One region of the Streptomyces paludis genome, then DNA from elsewhere that is predicted to be linked to it. Evidence: predicted binding sites of a transcription regulator. Region 1 holds the regulator's gene; the other holds the start of a gene.

The links. Region 1 encodes HrcA, which represses chaperone genes, less so after heat shock. Its sites were predicted from a motif close to TTNGCACTCNGNNNNNCNGAGTGCNAA; they were not measured.
Region 2: a site for HrcA is predicted at 1,014-1,040, ahead of DVK44_RS20215 (FmdB family zinc ribbon protein). Genes of this name have one in related genera too.

Annotation. Positions count from the first base shown of each region.
Region 1 is NZ_CP031194.1:2,035,451-2,043,228, forward strand. It holds gene DVK44_RS08795 (carbohydrate kinase family protein) at 1-100, opposite strand, end outside; gene DVK44_RS08800 (ribonuclease Z) at 244-1,152, opposite strand; gene DVK44_RS08805 (histidine triad nucleotide-binding protein) at 1,166-1,525, opposite strand; gene DVK44_RS08810 (16S rRNA (uracil(1498)-N(3))-methyltransferase) at 1,622-2,371, opposite strand; gene DVK44_RS08815 (nitronate monooxygenase) at 2,368-3,456, opposite strand; gene dnaJ (molecular chaperone DnaJ) at 3,618-4,757, opposite strand; gene hrcA (heat-inducible transcriptional repressor HrcA) at 4,758-5,774, opposite strand; gene DVK44_RS08830 (MBL fold metallo-hydrolase) at 5,949-6,671, shown strand; gene DVK44_RS08835 (DUF3097 domain-containing protein) at 6,704-7,540, shown strand; gene hemW (radical SAM family heme chaperone HemW) at 7,591-7,778, opposite strand, start outside.
Region 2 is NZ_CP031194.1:4,553,921-4,561,698, forward strand. It holds gene DVK44_RS20210 (S-methyl-5'-thioadenosine phosphorylase) at 1-522, opposite strand, end outside; gene DVK44_RS20215 (FmdB family zinc ribbon protein) at 621-1,004, opposite strand; gene DVK44_RS20220 (MFS transporter) at 1,216-2,469, opposite strand; gene DVK44_RS20225 (potassium/proton antiporter) at 2,801-4,363, opposite strand; gene DVK44_RS20230 (penicillin acylase family protein) at 4,676-7,561, shown strand; gene DVK44_RS20235 (5-formyltetrahydrofolate cyclo-ligase) at 7,590-7,778, opposite strand, start outside.

The sequences.
Region 1 (7,778 bases):
CGGTGAGGTAGACGTCGCACTCCGGGTCGTCCGGGGCGCGCAGGGCGCCCAGCGGATCGATGTGGGCGGTGTGGTCCACCTCCCCGGCGGCGAGATGCAGCGGATCCCCGTCCAACAAGTCTCTGTTCAGCGGGTCTCGGTCCAGCGGGTCTCCGTTGGGTGTGATCACTGCGGGCTCCCGATCGCGTGCGGATCCCGACAGTCTGCCCGATCCCGCCGGGTCCCGGCGGACACCCGGCGCCCTCAGCGGGAGCGCTTGGGCAGCGGGACCCGTACGAGGTCGGCCGCGACGGTCAGTTCGCCCGTGAAGCCCGCCGCGCGCGCCTGCCGCTCGAACTCCCCGGGGTCGCCGTACCGCTGCGAGAAGTGCGTCAGCACCAGATGCGCCACGCCCGCGTCCCGCGCCGCCCGCGCGGCCTGGCCCGCCGTCAGATGGCCGTGCTCGGTGGCGAGCCGCTCGTCCTCGTCGAGGAACGTGGACTCGATGACCAGCAGGTCGCACCCGTCGGCCAGGGCGTGCACCCCGTCGCAGAGCCGGGTGTCCATGACGAACGCGAACCGCTGCCCCCGGCGCACCTCGCTGACCTCGTCGAGCGTGACACCGTTCAGCGTGCCCTCGCGCTGGAGCCGGCCGACATCGGGCCCGGCGATCCCGCGCGCGGCCAGCCGCGCCGGGTCCATCCGGCGCCCGTCGGGCTCGACCAGGCGATAGCCGTACGACTCGACGGGGTGGGAGAGCCGGTGCGCCTCCAGCGTGTACGACGCGGTGTGCGCGAGGACACCGTCGCGGCGCACGGGCGCCTCGGTCAGCTCGACGGTCTCGCGGTAGGCCGTCGCGTACCGCAGCCGTTCGAAGAAGCGCTGTCCGCTCGCCGGGTAGTGCGCGGTGATCTCGTGCGGCACCCGGTCGAGATTGATGCGCTGGACGACTCCGGCGAGCCCGAGCGAGTGGTCGCCGTGGAAGTGGGTGACACAGATCCGGTTGATGTCGTGCGCGGCGACCCCGGCGCGCAGCATCTGGCGCTGGGTGCCCTCGCCCGGGTCGAAGAGCAGGCCCTCGCCGTCCCAGCGGAGCAGATAGCCGTTGTGGTTGCGGTGGCGGGTGGGCACCTGGCTGGCGGTGCCCAGCACGACCAGTTCGCGTACGGACAAGACCCCGCGCCCGCTATCCGGGCGGCCAGTTGAGGCCGCGGCCGGCCAGGACGTGGGCGTGCGCGTGGAAGACGGTCTGGCCCGCGCCGGCCCCGGTGTTGAACACGATCCGGTAGCCGCTGCCCTCCACGCCCTCCTCGGCCGCCACGGCGGCGGCCTCGCGCAGCACGTCGGCGGCGATCAGCGGCTCGGCGGCGGCGAGGCTGCCCGCGTCCGGGTAGTGCGCCCGGGGGATGACGAGCACATGGGTGGGCGCCTGGGGGTTTATGTCCCGGAAGGCGACGGTCGTGTCCGTCGAGCGGACGACCGTGGCCGGTACGTCCCCCGTGGCGATCTTGCAGAACAGGCAGTCGCCCTGTGGTTCTCCCGCCATGGCACGGGCCTCCTCGACTCGGCGCGGCTGATGATCGATGCTGATGATCGAATTCCGTACGGAGGCATGCTATCCGCCGTACGGTGGCCCCCGCGGTCAGGACCAGCGGCCGGTGCGGGCCATCACCAGCACGGTCGCCGCCGTACCCGCGGTGGAGGTACGCAGCACGCTGTGGCCCAGCCGGTACGGCCGGGCCCCCGCCGCCGCGAAGGCCGCCAGCTCCTCGGGGGACACGCCTCCTTCGGGCCCGACGACCAGCACGATCGAGCCCTCGGTGGGCAGTTCGGCCACGGCCAGCGCCTCGCTGCCGGCGTCCCGGTCCTCGTGCAGCACACCCGCGAAGTCCGCCGTCGCCAGCAGCGCGGCGACCTGCTTCGTACTCATCGCGCCCGCGATCTCGGGGAACCGCACCCGCCGCGACTGCTTGCCCGACTCGCGCGCGGTGGCACGCCACTTGGCGAGCGCCTTGGCGCCCCGGTCGCCCTTCCACTGGGTGATGCAGCGCGAGGCCGCCCACGGGACGATGGCGTCCACGCCGGTCTCGGTCATCGTCTCGACGGCCACCTCGCCGCGGTCGCCCTTGGGCAGCGCCTGGACGACGGTGATGTGCGGGCTCTCCGGCTCCTCCTCGGACACGGAGTCGAGCTGGACGATCAGCCGGTCCTTGCCCTCGGTGTCCAGGACGACGCAATCGGCCCACTGCCCGGTGCCGTTGGTCAGGATGACGTCCTCGCCGGGCCGCATCCGCTTCACGGAGACGGCGTGCCGTCCCTCGGGTCCTTCCAGGACGTACCGCCCGCCGCTTCCGGCGTCGAAGTGGTCCACGACGAAGACGGGCGCGGTCACGCGGTGCTCCCCGACGCGTACGGCCCGTGGGTCAACTGGCCGCGGCCCTCGTCGAGTTCGGTGAGGAGCAGCTCGATCAGCTCGGCGGCGGGCAGTTCGCGGGCCATCCGGTGCCCCTGGCCGGCCCAGAGCGCCATGCCCTGCGCGTCGCCCACGCGGGCGGCGGCCTTGCGCAGTCCGGAGGTGAGGTGGTGGACCTCCGGGTAGGCGGCGGGCGCGTACGGGCCGTGCTCGCGCATGAAGCGGTTGACGAGCCCGCGGGCGGGGCGGCCCGAGAACGCGCGGGTCAGCTCCGTCCGTACGAACAGCGGGTTGGTCATGGCCTGTTTGTGCAGCGCGTTGGCGCCGGACTCGGGGCAGACCAGGAAGGCCGTGCCGAGCTGCGCCGCGTCCGCGCCCGCCGCGAGGACGGCCGCGATCTGGCCGCCGCGCATGAGGCCGCCGGCCGCGACGACCGGAATCTGTACGGTCTCCTTGACCTGCGCCACCAGCGACAGCAGCCCGATGCCCGTGCCGTCGACGGCGGGATCGTCTCGGTGCGTGCCCTGGTGGCCGCCGGCCTCGATGCCCTGGACGCAGACGGCGTCGGCGCCGGACCACTGGGCGGCCTGGGCCTCCTCGGGGGTGGTCACCGTGACGACGGTGTACGTACCCGCCTTGGCGAAGGCGTCGAGGGTGTCCCGGGTCGGACACCCGAAGGTGAACGAGACAAGCGGTACGGGGTCGTCGAACAGGATCGCCAGCTTGGCCTCGTACGCGTCGTCCCGCCCCGACTCGGGGTCGCCGAGCGGTGTCTCGTACCAGGTGGCCTCGCCGGCGAGCTGGTTGCGGTAGACCTCGACGGCGGCGGGGTCGGCGTAGTGCGCCTGCGGCATGAAGAGGTTCACGCCGAAGGGCTGGGCGGTGAGGCCGCGGAGCTGCTTGATCTCCTCGTACATACCGTCCGCCGTCTTGTACCCGGCGGCGAGAAACCCGAGACCGCCGGCCTCGGAGACGGCCGCGGCGAGCTGCGGGCAGGACGCGCCGCCCGCCATGGGCGCCTGCACGATCGGATACCGGCAGAGATCGGTCAGTACGGAGGACATGAACGCATCGTGCCATGTCCCGTGTGACAGGTTCGAATCGGCGTCGCATCAGGCGTGTGACAGGAAAATATGACAGCAAAAGAGGGCGGGCCCGGGGGAAAATCCCCCGGGCCCGCATCCCACGAACTGCTGTCTGCGCGTTCCCGGCCGGCAAGACCCGCCTAACGCCCGTTGAACGCATCCTTGAGACGCGAGAACAGCCCCTGCTGCCCAGGCTGGAACTGGCCCGTGGGCCGTTCCTCGCCGCGCAGCTTCGCCAGTTCCCGCAGCAGCCGTTCCTGCTCCGGGTCCAGCTTCGACGGGGTCATCACCTCGACGTGCACGATCAGGTCGCCCCGGCCGCCGCCCCGCAGATGCGTGATGCCGCGCCCGTGCAGCGGGATCGACTGGCCGGACTGGGTGCCCGGCCGGACGTCGATGTCCTCCATGCCGTCCAGCGTCTCCAGCGGGCACTTCGTGCCCAGCGCCGCCGCCGTCATGGGGACCGTGACCGTGCAGTGCAGATCGTCGCCGCGCCGCTGGAACATCGGGTGGGCCAACTCGTGGATCTCCACGTAGAGATCACCGGCGGGGCCGCCGCCGGGGCCGACCTCGCCCTCGCCCGCGAGCTGGATCCGGGTGCCGTTGTCGACACCGGCCGGGATCTTGACCGTGAGCGTACGGCGCGAGCGGATACGGCCGTCGCCGGCGCACTCGGGGCACGGGGTCGGTACGACCGTACCGAAGCCCTGGCACTGCGGGCACGGCCGCGAGGTCATGACCTGGCCGAGGAACGACCGGGTGACCTGCGAGACCTCGCCCCGGCCGCGGCACATGTCGCAGGTCTGGGCGGAGGTGCCGGGCGCGGCGCCCTCGCCGGAGCACGTCGTGCAGACGACGGCCGTGTCGACCTGGATGTCCTTGGTCGTGCCGAAGGCCGCCTCGTTGAGGTCGATCTCCAGCCGGATCATGGCGTCCTGGCCGCGCCGCGTGCGCGACCGCGGGCCGCGCTGCGACGCCGTACCGAAGAACGCGTCCATGATGTCGGAGAAGTTGCCGAAGCCGCCCGCGCCGAACCCGCCCGCGCCACCGCCTCCGCCGCTCGCCGAGAGGGGGTCGCCGCCGAGGTCGTAGACCTGCTTCTTCTGCGGGTCCGACAACACCTCGTACGCGGCGTTGATCTCCTTGAAGCGTTCCTGCGTCTTGGGATCGGGGTTGACATCCGGGTGCAGCTCGCGGGCGAGCCGCCGGAATGCCTTCTTGATCTCGTCCTGAGAAGCGTCGCGGCGCACGCCGAGTACGGCGTAGTAGTCCGTGGCCACTTACGACTCCGCCAGGATCTGTCCGACGTAACGTGCCACTGCGCGTACCGCTCCCATCGTTCCGGGGTAGTCCATGCGGGTCGGTCCGACCACGCCGAGTTTTGCGACTGCCTCGTCGCCCGAACCGTAGCCGACCGCGACGACGGACGTGGAGTTGAGGCCCTCATGGGCGTTCTCGTGCCCGATACGTACGGTCATGCCCGGGTCGGCGGCCTCACCGAGCAGCTTGAGGAGCACCACATGCTCCTCCAGTGCCTCCAGCACCGGCCGGATGGTCAGAGGGAAATCGTGTCCGAAGCGGGTGATGTTGGCGGTGCCGCCGATCATCAGCCGCTCCTCGGTCTCCTCGACCAGGGTTTCGAGCAGGATCGACAGCACCGTGGAGACGGTCCCGCGGTCCTCCTGCTCGAACGAGTCGGGCAGGTCCTGCACCAGCTGCGGGACGTCCGCGAAGCGGCGTCCGACGATCCGGCTGTTGAGCCGGGCCCGCAGATCCGCGAGCGAGGTCTCGCCGAAGGGCGCCGGGCAGTCGACCATACGCTGTTCGACCCGGCCGGTGTCCGTGATCAGGACGAGCATCAGCCGGGCGGGCGCGAGAGCCAGCAGCTCCACGTGCCGCACCGTCGACCGGGTCAGCGAGGGGTACTGGACGACGGCGACCTGCCGGGTCAGCTGCGCCAGCAGCCGTACCGTACGGCCCACGACGTCGTCGAGGTCGACCGCGCCGTCCAGAAGATTCTGGATGGCCCGGCGCTCGGGCAGCGACAGGGGCTTGACGCCGGCCAGCCGGTCGACGAAGAGCCGGTAGCCCTTGTCGGTCGGGATGCGTCCGGCGCTGGTGTGCGGCTGGGCGATGAAGCCCTCGTCCTCCAGCACCGCCATGTCGTTGCGGACGGTGGCCGGGGAGACCCCCAGCTTGTGCCGCTCGGTGAGGGCCTTGGAGCCGACGGGCTCCTCCGTGCCGACGTAGTCCTGGACGATCGCGCGCAGCACCTCAAGCCTGCGTTCGCTGAGCATGCGGCACACCTCCAGCTGTCGTCCGTCGGATCTGCTTGGCACTCGCTCATGTGGAGTGCCAGTACTCCCCGTGCCAGTGTACGGCCGTGAACCGGACCCCTAGCAAGGGCGACCGACCACGCTACCTCGCCCATTACCCGGACCGGCGCCGGGTGACTCCCGTAGCGTCCCGGTATGGACGTCCATTGGGAAGAGCACGGGTGGGAAGAGCTGGCTCCGGGGGTCGGGCGGCGGCGGCTGCCGCGCTGGGACGCGACGGTCGGTGTGGTGGCCGGGGAGGACGGGGTGCTGCTGTTCGACACGGGGTCGTCGGTCCGGGAGGGCGCCGAACTGCACGCGCAGGTACGGTCGCTGCTCGGCGGGCGGCGCGTGACACATGTCGCACTCAGCCATCTCCATTTCGATCATGTGCTGGGTACGGCGGCGTTCGCCGGGGCAGCGGTGTACGGCCCTTCGGGCATGCCGGAGCTGCTGGCCGGCGGCGCCGACGAGCTGTACGAGGACGCCGTACGGGAGGGCGCGGAGCCCGCGGAGTCGGCGGCGGCGGTGCAGCTGCTGGAGCCCCCCGCGCGCGTGGTGGCCGGGGAGCTGACGCTGGACCTGGGCGGCCGGCGGGTGCTGCTGGCGAACGCGGGGCCCGGGCACACCGGGCACGATCTGGCGATGCTGGCGCCGGGCTACCCGGGGGTCGTCTTCTGCGGCGATCTCGTCGAGGAGTCCGGGGAGCCGCAGGCGGGCCCGGACGCGGACCCGGCGGGCTGGCCGGCCGCCCTGGACCGGCTGCTGGCACTGGGCGGCTCGGACGCGCTGTACGTGCCGGGGCACGGGGAGGTGGTGGACGCGGTGTTCGTACGGGCGCAACGCGACGCGCTGGCCGCGCGGTTCGGCGTGTCGTAGCCGCCGCGCGCGGTGCGGCCTATCGTCTTCGGATGCGCAGCTACAGCCCCGACCTGACCCCGCCGTGGAAGAAGCGGGCCACGCCCGCGCCGGAGGTCCCCGCCGAGCCCGATCTGGTGGTCGAGGAGGTGGTGACGGGCTTCTGCGGCGCGGTGATCCGCTGCGAGAAAACGGCGGAGGGCCCGACGGTGACTCTTGAGGACCGTTTCCTCAAACACCGGGTTTTCCCGCTGGTCCCGGGCGGCTTCCTGCTGGAGGGCCGGGTGGTGACCCTGGTCCGCCCGACGGGTCAGGGCACGGCCGCCCCTGCCCGGCCGGCCCGTACGGCGTCGGGATCGGTCGCGGTGCCCGGCGCCCGGGCCCGGGTCGCGCGGGCGGGCCGGATCTATGTGGAGGGCCGGCACGACGCCGAGCTGGTCGAGAAGGTCTGGGGCGACGATCTGCGTATCGAGGGCGTGGTCGTGGAGTACCTGGGCGGCATCGACGACCTCCCCGCCGTCGTCACCGACTTCGCCCCGGCCCCGGACGCCCGGCTGGGCGTCCTGGTCGACCACCTGGTCCCGGGCTCGAAGGAGTCCCGTATCGCGGCGGCGGTGACGGGCGCGGACGTCCTGGTGGTGGGCCACCCGTACATCGACGTCTGGGAAGCGGTGAAACCGTCCTCGGTGGGCATCCCGGAGTGGCCGCGGGTCCCTAGGGGCGAGGACTGGAAGACGGGCGTCTGCCGCGCCCTGGGCTGGCCGGAGAACACGGGGGCGGCCTGGCAGCACATCCTGTCGAAGGTGCGCACGTACCGGGACCTGGAGCCGGCGCTGCTGGGGCGGGTGGAGGAGCTGATCGACTTCGTCACGGCCGGCAGTGACGCCTGACCTGGCACAGCGCCCCGCCCGATCCCGCCGGGCTTCACCCCGGCGGGTGATCAGTCCACCAGGTCCCTGACGACCGCGTCCGCCAGCAGCCGTCCCCGCAGGGTCAGCACCGCGCGGCCCTCCGTGTAAGGACCGCTCTCCAGGAGGCCGTCCCTTACCGCGCGGGCCGCGGCGGAGGCGCCCGCCGGGTGCAGCAGGGACAGCTCGCAGCCGTCGCGGAGCCGCAGCTCCAGGAGGA
Region 2 (7,778 bases), 2.5 Mb from region 1:
TGTCGAGAAGCGCGGTCCCTCGATCACCACCAGCGTTCCGCCGTCCACCGGCTCCCAGCCGTGCCCGCGCGCCGCGGCGAGGGTCGTGCTCCGCCCCTCGGGGCAGTACGGGTCGGCGAGCGAGATGTGCACGACTTCGGAGGCGCTGCCGTCGGGCAGCGGCAGTCCGTCGTAGAAGGTCTGCGTCCGGGCCTTTGTGCGGTCCACCAGCTGGTCGGGCACGAGCAGCGTGCCCGGTCCGTACTCGGGCCGCAGACCGCCCACGGCGCACGGTCCCAGGACCTGCCGCACTCCGACGGAGCGCAGTGCCCACAGATTGGCCCGGTAGTTGATGCGGTGCGGCGGCAGGCCGTGCGCGCGTCCGTGCCGGGGCAGGAACGCCACCCGACGGCCGGCGATCTCGCCGAGGAAGAGGGAGTCACTGGGCGGCCCGTAGGGGGTCTCCACCTGGACCTCGGTCACATCGTCGAGGAAGGAGTAGAAGCCCGAGCCACCGATCACACCGATCTCTGCGTTCGCCATCCGATCACAGTAGCCGCAGTCGCACGGTCGCACGCGAAGGACCCCGACCGTGAAAACGGCGGGGTCCCGGCGGACAGAGAGCGGGGAGGACGAGAAGGTCAGGCGGCCGAAGAGCCGCTGGACGATCCGGCGCTCGCGCCGGATCCCGAGCCCGACCCGGTGCTCGAACCACCCGAGGAGGAGGAACCGGAGCCTGAGGACGAGGAGGACGAGGACGCGGCGGACGCGCCGGCCTTGGCCTCGGACGACGAGGACGGCTTGGCGGCCGAGGAGCTTGCCGTGGCGGGGGCACTGCTCGACGACGAACCGCGGCTGTCGTTGCGATAGAAGCCGGAGCCCTTGAAGACGACACCGACCGCGGAGAACACCTTCTTCAGGCGGCCCTCGCAATTCGGGCACACAGTGAGGGCGTCATCGGTGAACTTCTGCACCGCTTCGAGGCCCTCGCCGCACTCGGTGCACTTGTACTGGTAGGTCGGCACTGATTCCTCCTGGCACTCTGACTCGATGAGTGCTAACGATCGTCCATACTAACCTGTGTCACCTGCGATTGGAGTAGCCTCCATGACCATGCTCACAGGCATCGGTCAGGGCTTGACCGCCATGAGGGCCTCCGCGTCCGGGTGAGAAGCCGCTCGGGCGGCCGGGTCACAGCGACCCGTTCCGCGCCGAACGAAGCGATATTCCAGCACGTCACGTCCTTCCGACCGCGACAGGTTCGCGTTGCGCCGGACCGTGGGTGACCGTTCTGGCCGCACGCGGCGCCGCCAGCCGCGAACGCAGCGCCAGCAGGACGACCAGAGCCAGCGCCGTGCCCGCGAGGGGCACCACGAATCCGGCGCGCGCACCGTAGGTGTCGGCCAGCTGCCCGGCGACGGTGACCGCCGCGGCCTGGCCGAGCGCGACGGCGCCGGTCAGCCAGGTGAACGCCTCGGTACGGGCCGACGCGGGCACCAGCGATTCGACCAGCGTGTAGCCCGTGATCAGCGCGGGCGCGATACAGAGCCCCACCAGCAGGCCGAGACCGGCGAGCAGGGGCACCGAGTGCACGGCCCAGAGAGCGGAGGTGGCCAGGGTCAGCGCGACATAGCCGTACAGCAGCCTGTGGCGGGGCCCGGTCTTCCAGGCGAGGGTGCCGCACACGATCCCGGCGAGCATGTTGCCCGCCGCGAAGATCCCGTACAGCAGACCGTTCACGCCGGGGTTGCCCATCTCCGCGGCGAAGGCAGTGAGGGAGACCTGCATGCCACCGAAGACCGAACCGATGCCCAGGAAGGCCACCACGAGCACCTTCACCCCGGGAACGGACAGCGCGGAGCCGCGCCGCTCGGCGGGGGTGCCGGCGCCGCGCGGGTGGCGGGGGCTCGGCAGGCCGCTGCGTTGCGCGGCGAAGAGCAGACCGCCGACGAGGGTCAGCGTGGCCTCGGCGAGCAGCCCCGCCGCCGGGTGCACCCCGGTGCACAGCGCCGTCGCGAGCACCGGCCCGATGACGAAGGTGAACTCGTCCGTCACGGATTCGAAGGCCGCCGCCGTGGGGAGCAGTGATGCCCGGGGGCCGGATCCGTCACCCAGTACCGTCGCCCAGCGGGAGCGGACCATGGGGCCGATCTGGGGGACCGAGGCGCCCGTCGGGACGGCGGCGGCGAACAGCGCCCACAGCGGGGCGCCGGCCAGCGCCAGCGCGACCAGGGCGCCCACGGACACGGTGTGCAGCAGCACGCCCGGCACCAGCACGGCGCGCTGCCCGAACCGGTCGGCGAGCCTGCCGCCCTGCGGGGCGCACAGCGCCATCGAGACGCCGGTGACCGCCGCGACGGCGCCTGCGCTGCCGTACGAGCCGGTGGTGTGCTGGACGAGAAGCACGATGCCGATCGTCAGCATCGCGAAGGGCTGCCTGGCGGCGAACCCGGGGAGCAGGAAGGACCGGACGCCGGGGGTGCGCAGCAGCCGCCCGTATCCGGGGCGGGGAGCCTGCTGGGCGGTGTTCTTCTGGTGGGTGCCGGCCTTATGGGCCTTGCTGACCGTGTTGCGGGACACGGCCTTGCCTTTCCGCCGCCTGGTAGCGCGTCCCGGGGATCCGGGCAGGGCCGAGAGCTGTCCTCTTGCGCGGAACTGCGGTAGATGCCGGGGCCCACTGAAAGGAGCGCCACGGCCGCCATACGGGTCGCGCCAGCACTGCGTCAGGCAGAGTTGGTTCGATCAAGTGCGCCTTTATCGTACAGGCACAGAAGCGCATCCCGCCTGGGAAAGGCCGAGCGCGGTGGCTGCCCGCCTCCGATCAGGAGAGCTTGCCACCGACGCCCACACCGCGGTCCTTCCTTCTGCCCGTGCCGAGCCAGTCGGCCAGCTTGCCGCCCTGCGCCACCGCGCGCAGCCGCCGCTCGGCCGCGTCCCGTACCGGATCCGTCGCCACCACCAGCAGTTCGTCACCGCGGCGCAGCACGGTCGCGGGCAGGGGCACGAAGCTCTTGTCGTCCCGTACGACCAGGGTCACGGCGGACCCCGCGGGAAGCCGCAGTTCCGCGACCTCCACGCCGTGCATCTTGGACCCCTCGGGGATGGCCACGGAGAGCAGATGCCCGCGCAGCCGTTCCAGCGGCGCCGACTCGATGCCCAGATCGGCGGCGTCGGAGGAGGAGCCGAGCTTCAGCGCCCGTGCCAGCCAGGGCAGTGTCGGGCCCTGGATCAGCGTGTAGACCACGACCAGGAGGAAGACGATATTGAAGATCCGCAGGCTGCCCTCGACACCGGAGACCATCGGGATGGTCGCCAGGATGATGGGCACCGCGCCGCGCAGCCCGGCCCAGGACATCAGCGCCTGCTCCTGCCAGGGGATACGGAACGGCAGCAGACTGACCAGGACCGCCAGCGGCCGGGCCACCACGGTCAGGACGAGTCCGACGATCAGCGCGGGCAGGAAGTCGTCCCCCAGTTGGTGCGGGGTGACCAGCAGCCCGAGCAGGACGAACATGCCGATCTGCGCGATCCAGCCCAGCCCCTCCGCGAACCCGCGGTTGGCCGGGGCGTGCGGCAGCTTGGAGTTCCCGAGGATCATCGAGGCGAGATAGACGGCGAGGAAGCCACTGCCGTGGGCGGTGGCGCCGATCGCGTACGCGGCGACCGCGATGGCCATCACGGCGATCGGATAGAGCCCGGAGGCAGGCAGGGCGACCCGCCGCAGCCCGAAGGCGCCCGCCCAGCCGACGGCGAGCCCCACACAGGCGCCGATCGCCAGCTCCAGCGTGATCTCGCCGAGCAGTACGTACCAGTGCTCGACCGGGCCGGACGCGGAGAGCGCGACCACCATGATCACCACGGGCGCGTCATTGAACCCGGACTCGGCCTCCAGCGCCCCGGTCACCCGGGACGGCAGCGGCACCTTGCGCAGGACGGAGAAGACGGCGGCCGCGTCCGTCGAGGAGACGACCGCACCGATGATCAGCGCCTGCCGCCAGTCCAGACCGATCAGATAGTGCGCGGCGGTGGCCGTCACACCCACACTCACCGCGACGCCGACCGTCGACAGCACAGCTGCCGCCGGCAGCGTCGGCCGGACTTCCTTCCACTTGGTGCCCAGGCCGCCCTCGGCCAGGATCACCACCAGCGCGGCATAGCCGATGACCTGGGTGAGTTCGACGTTGTCGAACTTGACGTGGAAGAGACCGTCCTGCCCTATGACGACCCCGATGCCGAGATAGAGCAGCAGGCTGGGAAGGCCGCTGCGCGAGGAGATCCGGACAGCGGCGACCGCGATCAGCAGGACGAGGGAGCTGATCAGCAGGAGTTCATTGAGATGGTGGACAGTCAGCGGCCGATCCTTCCCCTCGCGCGCGTCCCGGATCGTTTCTCCGGTAGCCGGTACTTCATTACCTTACCTAATCTTTAACGCTTCCTTGACGCTTTCGAGTGCCAGTACGAGCCGAACTTCCGGCTGAACTGCGGCCCTGGTCACGAGGGATGAGCGCCTTCCGGTGAGGAGGTGATGTGATTTCCGTCGCGGTCAAGGTGCGAATCGGCCCATAAAGACCGGTGTGAATCGCGATGTGATCGACTGATGAGTCGTACTGCATGACACCGCGTCCGGCGCGGTGAAGTGCTGCGCCTATGGTTGCTCCAGCATTCCCAGGACCACCCTGCCCCTCGAAGGACAGCGATGCCCGCCAATACAGCCCCCCCTTCCGGCAAAAAGAAGGGGCGACGCGCCCGTCTGATCGTGATCGTCCTGGTGCTGGCGCTCGTCGCGGGTGTCGGATACGGCGCGTTCTGGGGCGTCAGTACGGTCCGTGCCTCCTTCCCCCAGACCACGGGGACGATCAAACTCGCGGGCCTGTCCGGCTCCGTGGAGGTCCGGCGCGACAGTTACGGAATCCCGCAGATCTACGCGGACACCGACCAGGACCTCTTCCGCGCCCAGGGCTTCGTCCAGGCGCAGGACCGCTTCTGGGAGATGGACGTCCGCCGCCATCTCACCGCCGGGCGGCTCTCCGAGATGTTCGGGAAGGGGCAGGTCAAGACCGACACCTTCCTGCGCACCCTGGACTGGCGCGGAGTCGCGCAGAAGGAGTACGACACCCAGCTCTCGGCGGAGACCAAGAAGAACCTCCAGGCGTACGCGGACGGGGTGAACGCCTACCTCGAAGGCCGTGACGGCAAGGACATCTCCGTCGAGTACGCCGCGCTGAAACTCACCAACGACTACAAGCCCGAGAAGTGGAGCCCGGTCGACTCCGTGGCCTGGCTCAAGGCGATGGCCTGGGACCTGCGCGGCAACATGCAGGACGAGATCGACCGTTCGCTGATGACCAGCCGGCTGAGCCAGAAGCAGATCGACGAGCTGTACCCGTCGTATCCGTACAGCCGCAACGAGCCCATCGTCAGCGCGGGCGGGATAGACCCGGCCACCGGCAAGTACGACCCCGCGGCGGAGCCCTCCAGCGAGGCGCCGGGTGACACGAGCGGCGACACCGGCACGGGCGACTCCACCGAACAGGGGCAGGGCCAGGGCCAGGGCACGAACCCGAGCACGGACACCGGCACGGGAACAGGCACCGGTACGGGCTTCGGTACCGAGACCGGTACCGAAACCGGCACGGGCACCGGCACCAACGTCGGTTACAGCCCCTCCGAAGCCACCGAGGGCCTCGCCTCCCAGCTCGCCGCCCTCACCAGCACCCTGGACGAGATGCCCGCCCTGCTCGGTCCGAGCGGCAGCGGCATCGGTTCCAACTCCTGGGTCGTCGCCGGCCAGTACACGACGACGGACAAGCCCCTCCTCGCCAACGACCCGCACCTCGCGCCCCAGCTGCCCTCGCTCTGGTACCAGATGGGCCTGCACTGCCGGACGGTCTCCGCGTCCTGCCAGTACGACGTCGCCGGCTACACCTTCTCCGGAATGCCCGGTGTGATCATCGGTCACAACCAGAACATCGCCTGGGGCTTCACCAACCTCGGCGCCGACGTGACCGACCTCTACCTGGAGAAGGTCAGCGGCGACACGTACCTGTACGGCGACAAGGAAGTGAAGTTCAAGACCCGCGAGGAGACCATCAAGGTCGCGGGCGGCGCCAGCCGGAAGATCACCGTCCGCTCCACCGGGCACGGCCCGGTGGTCTCCGACCGCAACAGCGAGCTGAAGAAGGTCGGCGAGAAGGCCCCGGTCGGCGATGTCGCCCCGGACCGCGGTGACGGTTACGCCGTATCGCTCCAGTGGACCGCGCTCGAACCCGGCAAGTCCATGGACGCCGTCTTCGAGATCAACAAGGCGGCGGACTTCGACCAGTTCCGCAAGGGCGCCGAGCACTTCGAGGTCCCCTCGCAGAACCTGATCTACGCCGACACCAAGGGCAACATCGGCTACCAGGCCCCCGGGAAGATCCCGGTCCGCTCCAAGGGCTTCGACGGCCGCACCCCGGCCCCCGGCTGGGACCCCGCGTACAAGTGGGACCGGTACATCCCCTTCGACCAGCTGCCCTACGAGTACAACCCGAAGCGCGGCTACATCGTCACCGCCAACCAGGCCGTCATCGACGCCAAGAAGTACCCGTACACGCTGACCGAGGACTGGGGCTACGGCGCCCGCAGCCAGCGGATCGTCGACCTGATCGATTCGAAGATCAAGGACGGCGGGAAGATCTCGACCGACGACATGCAGTCCATGCAGATGGACAACAGCAGTCAGATCGCCAAGCTGCTGATGCCCCATCTGCTGAAGGCGGACATCACGGAGCCGTCCGTCCGCGAGGCCCAGAAGCTCCTCGAAGGCTGGGACTACACCCAGGACTCCGACTCGGGGGCCGCCGCCTACTTCAACGCGGTCTGGCGCAACATCCTTATGCTCGCTTTCGGAAATAAACTCCCCAAGGAGCTGCGGGTCAAGGGCGAGTGCCTCAACGTACGGCCGGCCAACGGCTCGGGACCGGTGGACGACAATCAGCGGCTGGTGCGCGAATGCGGCCAGCGCGCCGCCGACCAGGCCCAGCCGGACGGCGGGGACCGCTGGATCCAGGTCGTCCAGAACATCATCAAGGACGAGAACAGCCCCTGGTGGACCTCCCCGGCCACCCGCAAGGACGAGGCGACCCAGACCCGTGACCAGCTCTTCGCCCGCGCCATGGCGGACGCGCGCTGGGAGCTGACCGCCAAGCTCGGCAAGGACGTCTCCAGCTGGAGCTGGGGCCGTCTCCACCAGCTGCAACTGGAGAACCAGACCCTCGGCACCAGCGGCCCCGGCATCCTCAAGCAGATGCTCAACCGCGGTCCGTGGAACCTCGGCGGCGGCGAGGCCACGGTCAACGCGACGGGCTGGAACGCCGCGGGTGGCTACCACGTGGTGTGGGTGCCCTCGATGCGGATGGTCGTCAACGTCGGCGACTGGGACAAGTCCCGCTGGATCAACCTCACCGGCGCCTCGGGGCACGCCTACAACGCGCATTACACCGATCAGACGGACAAGTGGGCCAACGGCGAGCTGCTCGACTGGTCCTTCGGCGACGACGCGGTGAAGAGCGCCACGACGGACACGCTGACGCTGACGAAGTAGGCGAAGTAGACAGCGGACGCGGTAAGCGCTACGCGAAGCGCGTGACGCCCTCGGGCGTCACCACCGCCCGTACGGGGTGGTCGTGCGGTTCCTCCGGGACCCGCGCGACCACCTCGTTCGCGTACAGCAGCACCACCAGCGCCGGCGTCGCGCCGGCCGCCGCCAGCCGCGCCAGGACGCGGTCGTACGAGCCGCCGCCGCGCCCCAGCCGCATCCC